3 regions of the Streptomyces sp. NPDC096132 genome follow, and region 3 is predicted to be linked to each of the others. Evidence: riboswitches for the same ligand, from Rfam matches in the RefSeq annotation. Region 3 holds a riboswitch; each other region holds the start of a gene.

Region 1 (5,255 bases), on a different contig from region 3:
CACGTCCCTCAGCGCGCCCGCCTCCGGGGAGAGTCATGTCCGTCACACCGCTGGCCACCCACCTGCCCGTCCGCCCCGCCCCCGCCTTCCGGGGCCGCATCGGGCGGGACGCGCGCAGTGGCCACTACGCCGTGCCGCGCCGCTACCGCCTCCATCTGTCCACCGCCGACCCGGACGGCCTGCGCATCGCCGTCACCCACACCCTCCTCGGCCTGGACCGGGCCTGTCCGGTGACCTTCCTGCCCGCCGTGCCCGACTGTCCCGACGGCGGCCATCGGGCACTGCGCCCGCTCTACGACGCCAGCGCCCACCGCTACACCGGCCCGGCTCTCGCACCGGTGCTCAGCGACGACTGGTCCGGCCGGATCGTCTCCACCCACGGGCCCGACATCGCCCGCGACCTGGCCGAGCGCAGCGAGATGGGGGACCCCCCGGCCGAAGGCTGGGGGAGCTTCGGCGGCGGTCGGCCCGCGCTGTACCCGCGCGGCGCCGAGTCGGAGGTCGAGGCCGTCGAGCGGATGTGCGCGCGGGGCATCGAGGGGGCCGCACAGCGCGCCGGGGACGCGGGAGCGGGCGAGGCGGAGCGCGCCGCCGCGCTCGACGAGCTCCTCACCACACTCGACGTGCTGGAGCAAGGGCTCAGCGCCCAGCCGTACCTGATCAGTGATCAGATCACGGCCGCCGACGTGGAGTTGTGGGTCGCGCTGGTCCAGCTCGACACCGTGCACCGGCATCACCTCGACGCGGACGCCGTGCACTGCATCGCCGGACACCCCGCCCTGTGGGCCTACGCCCGCCGGCTGGCCGCCCACCCGGCCTTCGGCGCGCACCTCGACCTCGATGGCATCGCCCGTCGCCACCGCGCCCGCTGCCAGGGCCTGGAGGCCGCCGGCTCGGCCGTCCAGATCCTGGACTGGGCGACCCACGCGGCGGACGGCGACGGCGCCCCTCCGCAGGTCAACGGGGACTGAAGCAAGTCCGCTCCTTGGACGGCCGTTGACATTCGATCGGTCAACTGCCTTACTTACGGACCAGAACGGTCATGAGTGTCAGCGACAAGCCCTGGCTTGCTGACCGGCAACCCTCGCACCGCGGTGGGGTGCCCCAGGTGACGACCGGACCGGATGACGTACCGGCAAGGACGTTTCGGTAAGCGCGAGGGCCCCTGAGGGCCACAACAGTGACGGAGACACCCATGTACGCAGCTCTCAGGACGGCGCCCCGCCGCCTCCGGGGCTGCGTACACCCGTCCGCGCAGCCGCTCGTCGCCGACCGCGCCGTCGATCTGCTCCGCGTGAACAGCGCACTGTGTACCGCACCGGGCCGTGCCCGCTGTCGGGGCTGACCTCTCCGAAGTCCCCGCCCCGCCTCCGCGTTCCTGACGAACACCGCCCGAGCGGTGTGCCGTTGACCGCCCCACCCCGGTTCCCCGTACGCATCCGTGCGCCGTACGTCTGACGACGGCCGCCCACCGCGGCTGCGCCGGCCCGGGGTGCCCGACTCCCGCCGGAGCCCCTCATGAGTGAACCCCCAGGCGCCGTGACCCTCGCCGAGGCACCCGCCGCCGACACCCCGTCAGAGAAGCTCACCGCGCAGCGCGTCCAGCCGCTGCGCCGGCCGGGCCGCTGGATCGCCACCGCCGTCGTGCTGGTGCTGGTGGCCCAGTTCGCGCACGGACTGGTGTCCAACCCCTTCTACCAGTGGGACCGCTTCGGCTACTGGTTCCTGCGGCCGGTCATCCTCGACGGACTGCTCATCACCCTCGAAGTCGCCGCGTACAGCGCCGTGCTGGGCCTCCTCGGCGGGATCCTGCTCGCGCTCGCCCGGCTGTCGAAGAGCCCGGTGCTGCGCGCGGTCAGCTGGACCTACGTCTGGGCGCTGCGCTCCATCCCGCTGATCGTCGTCCTGCTCTTCCTGTACAACTTCAGCGCCCTGTACCAGACGCTGAGCCTGGGCGTCCCCTTCGGCCCCGCCTTCTTCACCTTCGACGAGTCCCGGCTCGCCACCGACATGGTGATCGCCGTCGTCGGCCTCAGCCTCAACGAGGCCGCCTACGCCGCCGAGGTGGTCCGCGGCGGCATCCTCTCCGTCGACCAGGGCCAGCACGAGGCGGCCTCGGCGCTCGGACTGCCCAAGGGCTACCAGTTCTGGAAGATCGTCTTCCCGCAGGCCCTGCGGTCGATCACCCCGAACTACGTCAACCAGCTGATCGGCCTGATCAAGTCCACCTCGCTGGTCTTCTACGTGTCGCTGCTCGACCTGTTCGGCACCGCGCAGACCATGGGCGCCACCTACCCCGGCGACATCGTGCCGCTGCTGCTCGTCGTCACCGTCTGGTACCTGCTCCTGACCAGCCTCGTCTCCGTCGTCCAGTTCTACGTCGAGCGGTACTACGCCCGGGGCGCCACGCGCTCCCTGCCGCCGACGCCGTTGCAGAAGCTGCGGACCGGTCTCACCGACCTGCGGGCCCGCATCCGCCGGGAGGCCGCCGTATGACCACCGAGACCGTGAAGACCGATCAGGTCGCCGACGTCGTACCCGCCGCCGTCGAGGTGCACGACGTGCACAAGTGGTACGGCGCCCACCGGGTCCTGGACGGCGTGAGCCTGACCGTGCGGCCCGGCGAGGTCACCGTGATCCTCGGCCCGTCCGGCTCCGGCAAGTCCACCCTGCTGCGGGTCATCAACCACCTGGAGAAGCCGGAGATCGGCTACGTCAGCGTCAACGGCGAGCCGATCGGCGTCCGCCGGCACGGCGACCGGCTGCGCGAGCTGAGCGAGCGGACCATCCTGACCCAGCGCGGCCGCATCGGCTTCGTCTTCCAGAACTTCAACCTCTTCCCGCACCTGACCGTGCTGGACAACGTCGCCGCCGCCCCCGTGGCGACGGGGAAGCTCGCCAAGCCCGAGGCCCAGGAACTCGCCCGCGAACTCCTCGGCCGGGTCGGCCTCGCCGACAAGGCCGGCGCCTACCCCCGGCAGCTGTCCGGCGGCCAGCAGCAGCGCGTCGCGATCGCCCGCGCCCTCGCCCTGCGCCCCGGCGTCATCCTCTTCGACGAGCCCACCTCCGCCCTCGACCCCGAACTCGTCGGCGAGGTCCTCGCCGTCATCAAGGACCTCGCGACCAGCGGCACGACCCTCGTCATCGTCACCCACGAGGTCGGCTTCGCCCGCGAGGTCGCCGACCGGGTCGTCTTCATCGACGCCGGAAAGATCGTCGAACAGGGCCCGCCCCACGAGGTCCTCGACAAGCCCCGGCACGAGCGGACCCGGGACTTCCTCAGCAAGGTGCTCTGACACCGCCCCCTGACTTCCCCCCACGGCATCACCCTCTCTCATCACACCCAGCCCCAAAGGATGGCCATGCCCACCCACTTCACCCGACGCAGCCTGATTCGCGGAATCACCGCGGCGACCGCGGTCGCCACCCTCGCCACCGGGCTCGCCGCCTGCGGTGGAGACAGCGACGCCGCCACCACGACCGACAGCGCCGCCTCGGGCGGCGTGACCATCGGCCGGGTGTCCAACGGCGCCGCCAAGGAGACGACCCTGAAGGTCTCCGAGGTCAAGTCCATCAGCGCCGAACTCCCGGACGCCGTCAGGAAGAGCGGCACGCTGAACATCGGCGTCGGCGCCCTGCCCTCCGGCTTCGCCCCGCTGGCGTACGTCGGCGACGACCAGAAGACCCTCACCGGCGCCGAGCCCGACTTCGGCCGCCTGGTGGCCGCGGTCCTCGGCCTGAAGCCCGAGACGAAGAACTTCACCTGGGAGAACCTCTTCGTCGGCATCGACAGCGGCAAGGTCGACGTCGCCTTCTCGAACGTCACCGACACCGAGGAGCGCAAGAAGAAGTACGAGTTCGCCTCCTACCGGCAGGACAACCTCGGCTTCGAGGTGAAGAAGTCCAACACCTGGAACTTCGACGGCAACTACGAGAACCTCGCCGGCCTCACCGTCTCCGTCGGCTCCGGCACCAACCAGGAGAAGATCCTGCTGGAGTGGAAGAAGAAGCTGGAAGCCGAGGGCAAGAAGCTCACCGTCAAGTACTTCCCGGACCGCAACGGCACCTACCTGGCACTCAACAGCGGCAAGATCGACGCGTTCTTCGGCCCCAACCCCGGCATCGCCTACAACGTCTCCCAGACCGCGGGCACCGCCAACGCGACCCGTAACGCGGGCACGTTCTCCGGCGCGGGCGAGTCGCTCCAGGGCCTGATCGCCGCCACCGCGAAGAAGGACAGCGGCCTCGCCAAGCCGCTCGCCGACGCCATCAACTACCTGATCAAGAACGGGCAGTACGCCAAGTGGCTGGCCGCCTACAACCTCTCCAACGAGGCCGTCGCCAAGTCCGAGGTCAACCCGCCCGGCCTGCCGCTGGACAACTCCTGATCAACCGTCACCGAACCGGTGAGCCATGCAAGTTGAGTTAGGCACGACAGGAAAGGACTCCGCCTCCGTGGCTTCCCCGATCGACCTCCGCGGAGGCGGAGCCCCCACCGTCACCGACCCGCACCCCCTCGACAACGCCGTCTGGGCCGCCCTCACCGGCCCGCACGCCCACCTCGCCGAAAGCGTCGGCCGCGCCGCCCGCTACCCGGCGGACGTCTACGCCTTCGCCGCCCTCGCCGACCCGCGCGACCCGGACGCCTGGGCCGACCTGCACACCCTCGCCGGACCCGGAACGGCCGTACGGATCAAGCCCGTCGACCGCGTTCCCGACGGCTGGGAGCTGCTGGGCGGGGGAGAGGGCGTCCAGCTCGTCGCCACCGGCGCGTTCCGCACCGAACCCGCCCCCGAGGCCGTCCCCCTCGGAACCGACGAGGTGCCGGAGATCCTCGACCTCGTCGCCCGCACCCGTCCCGGACCCTTCCTCCGGAGGACGATCACCCTCGGCACCTACCTCGGCATCCGCCACCAGGACCGGCTGATCGCCCTGGCGGGCGAACGCCTCCGACTCGACGGCTGGACCGAGATCAGCGCCGTTTGCACCGACCCCGGTCATCGGGGCAAGGGTCTGGCCACCCGCCTGATCCGCGCGGTCGGCCACGGCATCCGCGAGCGCGGCGACATCCCGTTCCTGCACGCCGCCGCCGACAACACCCCGGCGATCCGCCTCTACGAGTCCCTCGGCTTCCGGCTGCGCCGCCGCTCGACCATCGTCTCGGTGCGCACCCCGGGAACACCCGGCGAGGCCGGGGCGTTGTGACTCACGACGAGATGTGCCGCGCGCGCCCTCAGGACGCGCCCAGAAGGGGG
Region 2 (5,255 bases), on a different contig from region 3:
GTTGGAGGGCTTGAGATCCCGGTGCACCAGCCCCTTGGCGTGGATCGCGGCCAGCGCCTCGCCCAGCGCGGCCGCGAGGAGCCGTACCGCGTCCCCCGGCAGGGGCCCGCCGTCGAGCACCGCGTCCCGCAGGTTCGGCCCGGCCACGAACTCGGTGGCCATCCACGGCCGTTCGGCCTCGGTGTCCGCGTCCACGACCCGCGCGGTGTACGTGCCCGCCCCTCCGACGCTCTGCGCGGCCCGCACCTCGTGCCGGAACCGCGCGCGGAAGGTGCGGTCCTCCGCGTGTTCGGCCCGCACCACCTTCACGGCCAGCCGCGGCCCGCCCCGCGCCTCGGCGAAGTACACCTCCCCCATGCCGCCGGATCCGAGTCTGCCCAGGACCCGGTAGGGACCGATGGTCCGAGGATCCGTCTCGCGCAGCTCCTGCACCCCGTGCTCCCCCTGCCCTCCGTACAGTTGCTGAGGGGAGCGTATCGGCCCGGGTAGACGTCGGTACGTCAGACGGCCGGGACGCAGCGGCCGTCCTCCGTGCGGTACGTCCACTTCGCGCCGTCGGCCACCAGCTCCCGGACCGCCGCCACGAAGCGGTCCACGTGCTCGTCGGGGGTGCCGGCGCCGAAGCTCACCCGGATGGCGTTGAGGGACTTCTCGCCCGGGGCCGCCTCCGGGGCGCCGCACTCGCCCTGGGTCTGCGGGTCGCTGCCCAGAAGGGTGCGCACGAGGGGGTGGGCGCAGAACAGGCCGTCGCGGACGCCGATGCCGTACTCGGCGGAGAGGGCCGCGGCGAAGTGGGAGCTGTTCCAGCCCTCGACGACGAAGGAGATCACGCCGACCCGCGGGGCGTCGTCGCCGAAGAGGGAGAGGATCCGGACCTCCGGGACCTCGGCCAGGCCCGCCCGCACCTTCTCGACGAGGTGCTGCTCGCGGGCCACGAGGGTGTCGAAGCCGGCCTCCGTCAGCGCCTTGCAGGCCGACGCGATGGAGTAGGCGCCGATGACGTTCGGGGAGCCGGCCTCGTGGCGGGCCGCGCTCTCGTGCCACTCCACGTCCACTCCCCCGTCCTCGCGCCGGGTGACCTTGCGGCTGGCGCCGCCGCCGGCCAGGTACGGCTGGGCCTCGCGCAGCCAGTCCGCGCGGCCCGCGAGGACGCCGGAGCCGAAGGGGGCGTACAGCTTGTGCCCGGAGAAGGCGACCCAGTCGACGTCGAGGTCCTGGACGCTCACCGGGTGGTGCGGGGCGAGCTGCGCGGCGTCGAGGACGATCCGGGCACCGTGGGCGTGCGCAGCAGCCGCCAGTTCGCGTACGGGCCACAGCTCGCCGGTGACGTTGGAGGCGCCGGTGACGCACACCAGGGCGGGGCCCTGGGGGTCCCGGGCGGCGAGGGCCCGCTCCAGGGTCTCGACGGCCCGCTCCGGGGTGCGCGGGGCGTCGAGGTAGGTGACCCGGGCGTCCTTCCAGGGCAGCAGGCTCGCATGGTGCTCGGTCTCGAAGACGAAGACCTGGCAGTCGGCGGGCAGCGCGGCGGCGAGGAGGTTGAGCGAGTCGGTGGTCGACCGGGTGAAGATCAGCTGGTCGTCCTCGCGGCAGTCGAGGAACTCGGCGACCGTCCGGCGGGCGTTCTCGAAGAGGTCGGTCGACAGCTGGGAGAGGTAGCCGGCCCCGCGGTGCACGCTGCCGTAGTAGGGCGCGTAGGCCGCCACGTCGTCCCAGACCCGCTGGAGGGCCGGGGCGCTGGCCGCGTAGTCGAGCGCCGCGTAGGTGACCTCGCCGCCCGTGACGAGCGGGACGGTGACATCCCGGCCCAGAACGGGCAGCGGGGCACAAATGGTCTGGGCGGAGGCAGCGGTGGAGACAGACATGGGGAACTCCCGTGAGAAAAGAGAAAAGTGAGATGGGTGTGCGGAGGCGGGGCTCGGCGCCCTATCGCATTCGCTTGCTCACGGAAGACTCCTCGAACGACCAGGATCCCTGGTTCGTGAGGGATCCGCGCTTGCCGTGGACCTCGCTGCCCACGGCCTGGTCTTCACCCGGGGCACCCCGCCACGGACGGAGGGTTGCCGGACAGTCGGCCGGGGCCTCATGACTGTCACTCATGACCTGGTACAGGAACGTACGTGAAGTGATCGTCGTCCCGCAACCCGTGTCCGGATCGCGGGACGACCATCGGGGTGACGTGACGGCTAGGCGTTGCTGGCCGCGACCCAGCGCTCCAGGGCCCGCTTGGCCGCGCCAGAGTCGATGGACTCGGCCGCCTTGGCCATGCCGGTGCGGATCTGCTCGGCGAGGGGCCCGGGGCCCGGGTCGAGGGCCACCAGGGCCGCTGCCGAGTTCAGGAGTACGGCGTCCCGTACGGGGCCCGTCTCGCCGTCCAGGAGGCGGCGGGCGACCTCCGCGTTGTACGACGGGTCCCCGCCCCGCAGGGCCTCCACCGGCACCAGCTCGATGCCGACGTCACGCGGGTCGAAGGACTCCTCGGTGACCTTGCCGTCCCGGACGGCCCACACCCGGGAGGTGGCCGTCGTGGTCAGCTCGTCGAGGCCGTCGTCGCCCCGGAAGACCAGGGAGGAGTTGCCGCGCTCGGCGAAGACACCCGCGACGACGGGCGCCATGCGCGGGTCCGCGACCCCGACCGCCTGGGCCCGCACCCGGGCCGGGTTGGTCAGCGGACCGAGGATGTTGAACACCGTACGGATGCCCAGCTGGCCGCGTGCGGCGCCCGCGTGCCGCAGCGCCGGATGGAACTTGATCGCGAAGCAGAAGGTGATCCCGGCCTCCTGGGCCACCTCGGCCACCCGCGCCGGGGTCAGCTCCAGATTGACGCCGAGCTTCTCCAGGACGTCCGAGGCGCCGGAGGCGGAGGACGCGGCCCGGTTGCCGTGCTTGACGACCGTGGCGCCCGTGCCGGCGACGACGATCGCCGACATGGTGGAGATGTTGACGGTCTTGGCGCCGTCGCCGCCCGTGCCGACGATGTCCACCGTCCGCCCGGGCACCTCGATCACGTTGGCGTGCTCGTACATGGCCCGGACGAGGCCGTTGATCTCCTCGACGGTCTCGCCCTTGGCCCGCAGGGCCACCACGAACCCGGCGATCTGCGCGTCCGTCGCCTCACCGCGCATGATCCGGTCCATCGCCCACGCCGTGGCGTCGGCGCTCTGGTCACGGCCGTACAGCAGGGCGTTCAGCACGTCGGGCCAGGAACGGCCCGCCGCGGTGTCGCCTCCAGCGGGGGTCACAGCGCTCATCAGCCGCTCCTGGGTGTGTCGTACCGGATCGCGAGTTCTCTCGTCGGAGAGTGCGCTCCCACCCTATCCAGCCGGGAGGCACGGCGAAGGGCCCCGTCCGAACACCGGACGGGGCCCTTCGACCGTGGCGTGGCGACGCCGGAGGATCAGTGGTGGCCGTGGCCGCTCGTGATCTCCTTGTACTCCTCGACAGTCGGCTTCGGGATCTGCTGGTCCTCGCCGAAGTACGCGTTGCTGATCTTGGCGCGCAGCTTCTCGGACCGCTTGATCTTGCGCTCGACGCCGTTCTCGTCGACGGCCGGACCGATCGCGACCGGCTCGTACTGCTCGTGCGCCGTGATCGTGTGCAGCTGCTCCTGGCTGAGCGGCTCGTGGACCTCGATGAACTCACCGTGCGGCAGGCGCTTGATGGTGCCGGTCTCGCGACCGTGCAGCACCTTGTCCTTGTCGCGGCGCTGCAGGCCGAGGCAGATCCGCTTGGTGAGGATGTACGCGATGACCGGTCCGACGAAGAAGAAGATCCGGACGAACCAGGTGATCGAGTTGATCGACAGGTTGAAGTGCGTGGCCCACAGGTCGTTGCCACCACCGACCAGCGTGATCATGTACATCGTGACCCAGGCGACGCCCAGCGCGGTGCGCGTGGGGGCGTTGCGCGGACGGTCCAGGATGTGGTGCTCGCGCTTGTCGCCCGTGACCCACGACTCGATGAAGGGGTAGAGCGCGAGCGCCGCGAGGACGACACCGAAGAGGACCAGCGGGATGAACACGCCCAGGACCAGGGTGTGGCCCCAGAGGTTGACCTCCCAGCCCGGCATGAAACGGATCAGACCCTCGGCGAAGCCCATGTACCAGTCGGGCTGGGCGCCGGTGGACACCTGGTCCGGACGGTAGGGGCCCATGGCCCAGATCGGGTTGATCTGCGCGATGCCGGCGATGAGCGCGATGACACCGAAGACCAGGAAGAAGAAGCCTCCGGCCTTGGCCATGTACACCGGCAGCAGCGGCATGCCGACGACGTTCTTGTTGGTCTTTCCGGGGCCCGCGAACTGCGTGTGCTTGTGGTAGAAGACCAGGATCAGGTGGCCCACCACCAGGCCGAGCATGATGCCCGGCAGCAGCAGGATGTGGATCGAGTAGAACCGCGCCACGAAGTCGTGGCCCGGGAACTCCCCGCCGAACAGGAACATCGAGATGTACGTGCCGACGATCGGCATCGACAGGATGGCGCCCTGGGTGAAGCGGACACCGGTGCCGGAGAGCAGGTCGTCCGGGAGCGAGTAACCGGTGAAACCGGTGAACATGCCGAGGACGAACAGCAGGAAGCCGAACAGCCAGTTGATCTCACGCGGCTTGCGGAACGCGCCGGTGAAGAACACGCGCATCATGTGCACGAACATGGCCGCGAGGAAGATCAGCGCCGCCCAGTGGTGGATCTGCCGGATGAGCAGACCGCCGCGCACGTCGAAGGAGATGTGCAGGGTCGAGCTGAACGCCTCGGACATCAGCTGTCCCTGGAGCGGGACGTAGCTGCCGTGGTACTCCACCTCGTTCATCGACGGGTGGAAGAACAGCGTCAGGTACACACCCGTCAGGATGATGATGATGAAGCTGTAGAGCGCGACCTCGCCCAGCATGAACGACCAGTGGTCGGGGAAGATCTTGCGCATGTTGGCCTTGGCCAGGGAGTAGATCCCCAGCCGGCCGTCGGCCCAGTCGGCGATCCGCTCGCCGGCCGGCGCCTTCCCGCGTTCGCGGGACTCGGTGTTCTCTGTCGTACTCATCCGCGCTCCCAGAAAGCAGGACCGACGGGCTCTTCGAAGTCGCCGAGCGCCTCGAGGTAGCCCTCGTCGTTCACGCCGATGCGCAGCTGCGGCAGAGCGTGACCGGCCGGGCCGAAGATGACCTTGGCACCGTCGGAGAGGTCGAAGGTGGACTGGTGGCAGGGGCACAGCACGTGGTGTGTCTGCTGCTCGTACAGGGAGATCGGGCAACCGACGTGGGTGC
Region 3 (5,255 bases):
GGTCCTGGAGCTCAGGCCCCCCGGCATGGACAAGGGCGTCGCCCTCCTCGACCACGTCCGCGAGACCGGCGCCGAGTCCGTCCTCTACGCCGGCGACGACCTCGGTGACCTCCCCGCGTTCGCCGCCGTCGAGCGACTCCGCTCCGAAGGCGTCCCCGGCCTCCTGGTCTGCAGCGGCAGCACGGAGGTCGCCGAGCTGGCGGCCCGCGCGGACCTCGTCGTCGACGGCCCGGCCGGGGTCGTACGGCTGTTGCGGGAGCTGGGCGGTCAGCTCGGCTGAAGTCGCTGCAGGGCGGTCAGCTGGTCGAGGAACCACTGGGCCGGGGGCAGCGCGGTCGCGGCCGCCGCCAGCCGTTTGGCGCGGTCGGCTCGCTCCTCCGGCTTCATGGTGAGGGCCTCGTGCAGGGCGCGGGCGGTCTCCAGGACGTCGTACGGGTTCACCACGATCGCGTCCTCGCCCAGCTCCCAGTACGCCCCCGCCTCCCGCGACAGCACCAGCGCGCAGCCCTCGTCGGAGACCAGGGGGACCTCCTTGGCGACGAGGTTCATGCCGTCCCGGATGGGGTTGACCAGAGCCACGTCCGCGAGGCGGTACGCGGCGAGGGAGCGGGCGAAGTCGTCCTTGAGGTTCAACAGGACGGGCGTCCAGCCGGGGGTGCCGTACCGTTCGTTGATCTGCTCCGCGACCCGGCTGACCTCCGCCGTGTACTCCCGGTAGACGGCCAGGTCCTGGCGGGACGGGTACGCGAAGGCGACGTGCACGACCCGCTCGCGCCACTCGGGGTGGTCGTCGAGCAGCTGACGGTAGGCCAGCAGGCCGCGCACGATGTTCTTCGACAGCTCGGTGCGGTCGACCCGGACGATCGCCTTCCGCCCCTCGCCGCCGATCTCCTCGCGCAGGGCGGTGATCCGCTCCTCCACGTCCGGCCGGTGCGAGCGCTCGCGCAGGAAGTCGGCGTCGGCGCCGAGACCGTGCACGCCGATCCGCGTGTTCCCCAGGCCGCCGGCGAACTCCGTACAGCACGCCGTGAACGCGTCCGCCCAGCGCCGGGTGAGGAAGCCCAGGCGGTCCGCGCCCAGCATGCCCCTCAGCAGCCGCTCCCGGATGTCCGCGGGCAGCAGCCCGAAGTAGTCCACGGGTGCCCACGGCGTGTGCGAGAAGTGGCCGATGCGCAGGTCGGGGCGGAGTTCGCGGAGCAGCCCGGGGACCAGACACAGGTGGTAGTCCTGGACGAGGACCGCCGCGCCCTGCGCCGCCTCCTGCGCCAGGGCCTCCGCGAAGGCGCGGTTGTACGTCTCGTACGACGCCCACTGGCGCCGGAACTCCGCGTCGAAGACCGGCTCCAGCGGGGTCTGGTAGAGCAGATGGTGGATGAACCAGAGGACCGAGTTGGCGATGCCGTTGTAGGCGTCCGCGTGCACGTCGGCGGGAATGGGCAGCATCCGCACGCCCTCCTCGCCGACCCCGCGCCGGACCGCCTCCCGGTCGCCGTCGGACAGCGCCGAGCAGACCCAGAGGGCGCCCGCTTCGGGGCCGATGGCCGACAGACCGGAGACCAGCCCGCCACCCCCGCGTTTCGCGTGCAGCGAGCCGTCCTCGCCCACCGTGTAGGAGACCGGGCCGCGGTTTGACGCGACCAGCACCTGAGCACCCCGAGCAGCAGCAGCAGCGTCGTGCGTGGAAGCCATACGCCTCAACCTAGCCCGGACGGGAAACGCTCAAACGTACGGTCGCAGCCGGTAGGCGGGCCGTTTCCGGCCGTATATCACCCGTATACGGCCCGCCCCCGGTGTTACGCGACCTTGCGCGCCGCGTACTCGGCGATCTCCGCCATCGGCGGCCGTTCCTCGGTGTCCACCGAGTAGGTGCGCGGCTCGAAGCCGTCGCCGCCGCGCTCGAACTGGGTGAGGGACGGGCGGATCAGGTGGCCGCGGGCCAGGCGGAGCTGGGCGGTGCGGTAGATCGCCGCCGCCATCCGGCCGAGCGCCTGCCCGTCCTGGTGGCGGTGCTTGCGCACCCCCACGTCCACCTGTGCGAGGGCGTCCAGCCCCACCAGGTGCAGCGCGTCCACCAGCATGCCCAGCTCGACCCCGTACCCGACGGGGAAGGGCAGCTGCTCCAGCAGGCTGCGGCGGGCCGCGTACTCACCGCCGAGCGGCTGCACGAAACCGGCCAGCTGCGGCCAGTGCATGTTCAGCAGGGGCCGGGCCATCAGCTCGGTGACCCTCCCGCCCTGGCCGGCCGCGCCGGCCAGGGGACGGTCGTACATGCCCTTGACCAGGTCCACGCCCGGGTCGGTGAGCAGGGGGCCCACGATGCCCGAGACGAAGTCGGAGGAGAACTCCCTCAGGTCCGCGTCGATGAAACAGACGATGTCCCCGGTCGTGACGAGCAGCGAGCGCCACAGGACCTCGCCCTTGCCGGGCACGGCCGGGATGCGGGGGAGGATCGTGTCGCGGTGGACGACACGCGCGCCCGCCGCCGCCGCGACCTGGGCCGTACGGTCGGTCGAGCCCGAGTCGACGACGACGATCTCGTCGACGAGCGGGACCTGTTGCATGAGGTCGTGACGGATGACGGCGACGATGTCGCCGACCGTCTCCTCCTCGTTCAGCGCGGGCAGGACCACGGACACCGACTGGCCCGTGGCGCGCTTGGCCGCCAGGATCCGGTGGAGCGGGCGATCGGTCACCGACCAGGAGCGGGTGGCCAGCCAGCGCTCGGCTTCTTCCAGCACAGTCAGCGGCTCCTCACTGTCGTGATCACACCGGGTGCACGGCAGGTGACCGTGTGATCCATCTCGCGGTTCGGACGACTATCTCAACTGTCCTGGCCTTCGGTTACAGTCTTGAACAACGCGGATGACCATCGCATGTCCGAGGTCATCAGGCGTTCAGCGTTCAACAACCACATACCGCTCATCCAGAGGGGCAGAGGGACACGGCCCGATGAAGCCCCGGCAACCCTCCAGCCGGTCTGACCACGTCGTCGTGGTGAGGCTCCCGGCTAGGGAAGGTGCCAAATCCGTCTCACGGCGAGATGCGTCGTGAGGAAGATGAGGAGAAAGGGCCTCGCCTCACATGGCTGCGCAGACTGTTGAAACCACCACCGCCTCCACCGTAGACCTGGGTCCCGCCGCGGCGTTGAGCTGTCGCGAGTGCGGTCACCGCGTCCCCCTCGGCCCGGTCTTCGCCTGCGAGGAGTGTTTCGGCCCGCTCGAGATCGCGTACGACTTCTCCTCCTACGAAACGGAGGAGCTCCGCAAGCGCATCGAGGCGGGACCCGCGAACATCTGGCGCTACGCGCCGCTGCTGCCCGTCCCGGCGGACGTGGCGGACAAGCCCAACATCAACCCCGGCTGGACCAAGCTCGTCAAGGCCGACAACCTGGCGCGTGAGCTCGGCGTCGACGCCGGCAAGCTCTTCGTCAAGGACGACTCCGGCAACCCGACCCACTCCTTCAAGGACCGGGTCGTCGCCCAGGCCATCGAGGCCGCCCGCGCCTTCCACTTCACCACCCTCTCCTGCTCCTCCACCGGCAACCTGGCCGGCGCGGTGGGCGCCGCGGCGGCGCGCGCCGGCTTCCGCTCCTGCGTGTTCATCCCGCACGACCTGGAGCAGGGCAAGGTCGTCATGGCCGCGATCTACGGCGGCGAGCTCGTCGGCATCGAGGGCAACTACGACGACGTCAACCGCTTCTGCTCCGAGCTCATCGGCGACCCGGCGGGCGAGGGCTGGGGCTTCGTCAACGTCAACCTGCGGCCGTACTACGCCGAGGGCTCCAAGACGCTCGCGTACGAGATCGCCGAGCAGCTCGGCTGGGAGCTCCCCGACCAGCTGGTCGTGCCCATCGCCTCCGGCTCGCAGCTCACGAAGATCGACAAGGGTCTGCAGGAGCTGATCAAGCTCGGGCTCGTCGAGGACAAGCCGTACAAGATCTTCGGCGCGCAGGCGGAGGGTTGTTCGCCGGTGTCGGTGGCCTTCAAGGCCGGGCACGACGTCGTCCGGCCGCAGAAGCCGAACACCATCGCCAAGTCGCTGGCGATCGGCAACCCGGCGGACGGTCCTTACGTTCTCGACATCGCTCGGCGTACGGGTGGGGCCGTGGAGGACGTGACGGACGAGCAGGTCGTCGAGGCGATCAAGATCCTCGCCCGGACCGAGGGCATCTTCGCGGAGACCGCCGGGGGTGTGACCGTCGGCGTCACGAAGAAGCTGATCGAGAACGGGCTGCTGGACCCGACGAAGACCACGGTGGTGTTGAACACCGGTGATGGTCTGAAGACGCTGGATGCGGTGGCTGGTACGGGACTCACCGCGACGATCCGTCCGAACCTCGAGTCCTTCCGTGAGGCTGGGCTCGCCTAAGAGTCGTTGTTCGTCTGCGGGCCGGTGGGGGCTGGTCGCGCCCCGCGGCGCAGCCGCAAATCGATACAGCCCCGCGCCCCTGAAAAGCACGCACCTGACCGGAGGTCACATCGTGAGCGTCAACGTCCGCATCCCCACCATCCTGCGCACCTACACCGGCGGCGCCGCCGAGGTCTCCGCCGAGGGCGCGACCCTCGGGGAGGTCATCTCGGATCTGGAGAAGAACCACACCGGGATCGCCGCCCGGGTCCTGGACGACCAGGGCAAGCTGCGGCGGTTCGTCAATGTGTACGTGAACGACGACGACGTCCGGTTCGAGCAGGGGCTGGAGACGGCGACGCCGGACGGCGCGGGTGTCTCCATCATCCCGGCCGTCGCCGGCGGCTGCTGACCCTTGTTCAGTACCCACCGGTAGTAACCGTCGGTAACAGTGATTACCGAGAGTTCATCGAATTGCCCCCTCCGTGAGAGAAGCGGAGGGGGCAATTCAGTGTGGTTGAGCGCGGTACAGTTGGGGAACCGGGTCGCGAAACCCTGATCCGGAGCCTTTGAATTCTGCCTTACGCCCGACAAGAAGTGGCCAAAGTGCGTGCCGCTTCCGTGGCTTTTGTGGCTTTTGCGGGGCCCGACTTGCCCTGAATTCTGGCGAATTCTCGCCACATTCCGGATCGTGTGCGTCCAGAATTCTCGTCCAAGTGACCTGTTGCAGAGGGCAGTTGGACAGATACATTCGGCCGCGGTCGACGCGTTCCGGCGCACGCCCCCAATCCAACTGGGGGGTGAGGTCTGACCCGGATCCGCGAAGTGTGGATCTGTGCAAGGGCCAGTAATAGGGGAGTTAGGCATGGCTCAGGGCACCGTCAAGTGGTTCAACGCGGAGAAGGGGT

Evidence for each region. Region 3 has a riboswitch for S-adenosylmethionine ahead of thrC (threonine synthase). Riboswitches for the same ligand answer to the same signal wherever they lie in the genome.
Region 1: it holds a riboswitch for S-adenosylmethionine, as region 3 does, so the genes downstream of both, ACIRF9_RS08445 (amino acid ABC transporter permease) here and thrC (threonine synthase) in region 3, are expected to answer to the same signal.
Region 2: it holds a riboswitch for S-adenosylmethionine, as region 3 does, so the genes downstream of both, ACIRF9_RS06580 (aminotransferase class V-fold PLP-dependent enzyme) here and thrC (threonine synthase) in region 3, are expected to answer to the same signal.

What each region holds. Positions count from the first base shown of each region.
Region 1 is NZ_JBIWGA010000003.1:140,214-145,468, forward strand. Features, by position in the region: gene ACIRF9_RS08440 (glutathione S-transferase C-terminal domain-containing protein) at 36-971, shown strand; SAM riboswitch class IV at 1,039-1,162, shown strand; gene ACIRF9_RS08445 (amino acid ABC transporter permease) at 1,519-2,496, shown strand; gene ACIRF9_RS08450 (amino acid ABC transporter ATP-binding protein) at 2,493-3,296, shown strand; gene ACIRF9_RS08455 (ABC transporter substrate-binding protein) at 3,363-4,388, shown strand; gene ACIRF9_RS08460 (GNAT family N-acetyltransferase) at 4,456-5,205, shown strand.
Region 2 is NZ_JBIWGA010000002.1:483,862-489,116, forward strand. Features, by position in the region: gene ACIRF9_RS06575 (PQQ-binding-like beta-propeller repeat protein) at 1-432, opposite strand, end outside; gene ACIRF9_RS06580 (aminotransferase class V-fold PLP-dependent enzyme) at 501-1,862, opposite strand; SAM riboswitch class IV at 1,985-2,101, opposite strand; gene trpD (anthranilate phosphoribosyltransferase) at 2,184-3,248, opposite strand; gene ACIRF9_RS06590 (cytochrome bc complex cytochrome b subunit) at 3,395-5,032, opposite strand; gene ACIRF9_RS06595 (Rieske 2Fe-2S domain-containing protein) at 5,029-5,255, opposite strand, start outside.
Region 3 is NZ_JBIWGA010000006.1:316,249-321,503, reverse strand. Features, by position in the region: gene otsB (trehalose-phosphatase) at 1-280, shown strand, start outside; gene ACIRF9_RS17120 (trehalose-6-phosphate synthase) at 268-1,689, opposite strand; gene ACIRF9_RS17115 (glucosyl-3-phosphoglycerate synthase) at 1,794-2,738, opposite strand; SAM riboswitch class I at 2,917-3,063, shown strand; gene thrC (threonine synthase) at 3,082-4,368, shown strand; gene ACIRF9_RS17105 (MoaD/ThiS family protein) at 4,481-4,759, shown strand; gene ACIRF9_RS17100 (cold-shock protein) at 5,213-5,255, shown strand, end outside.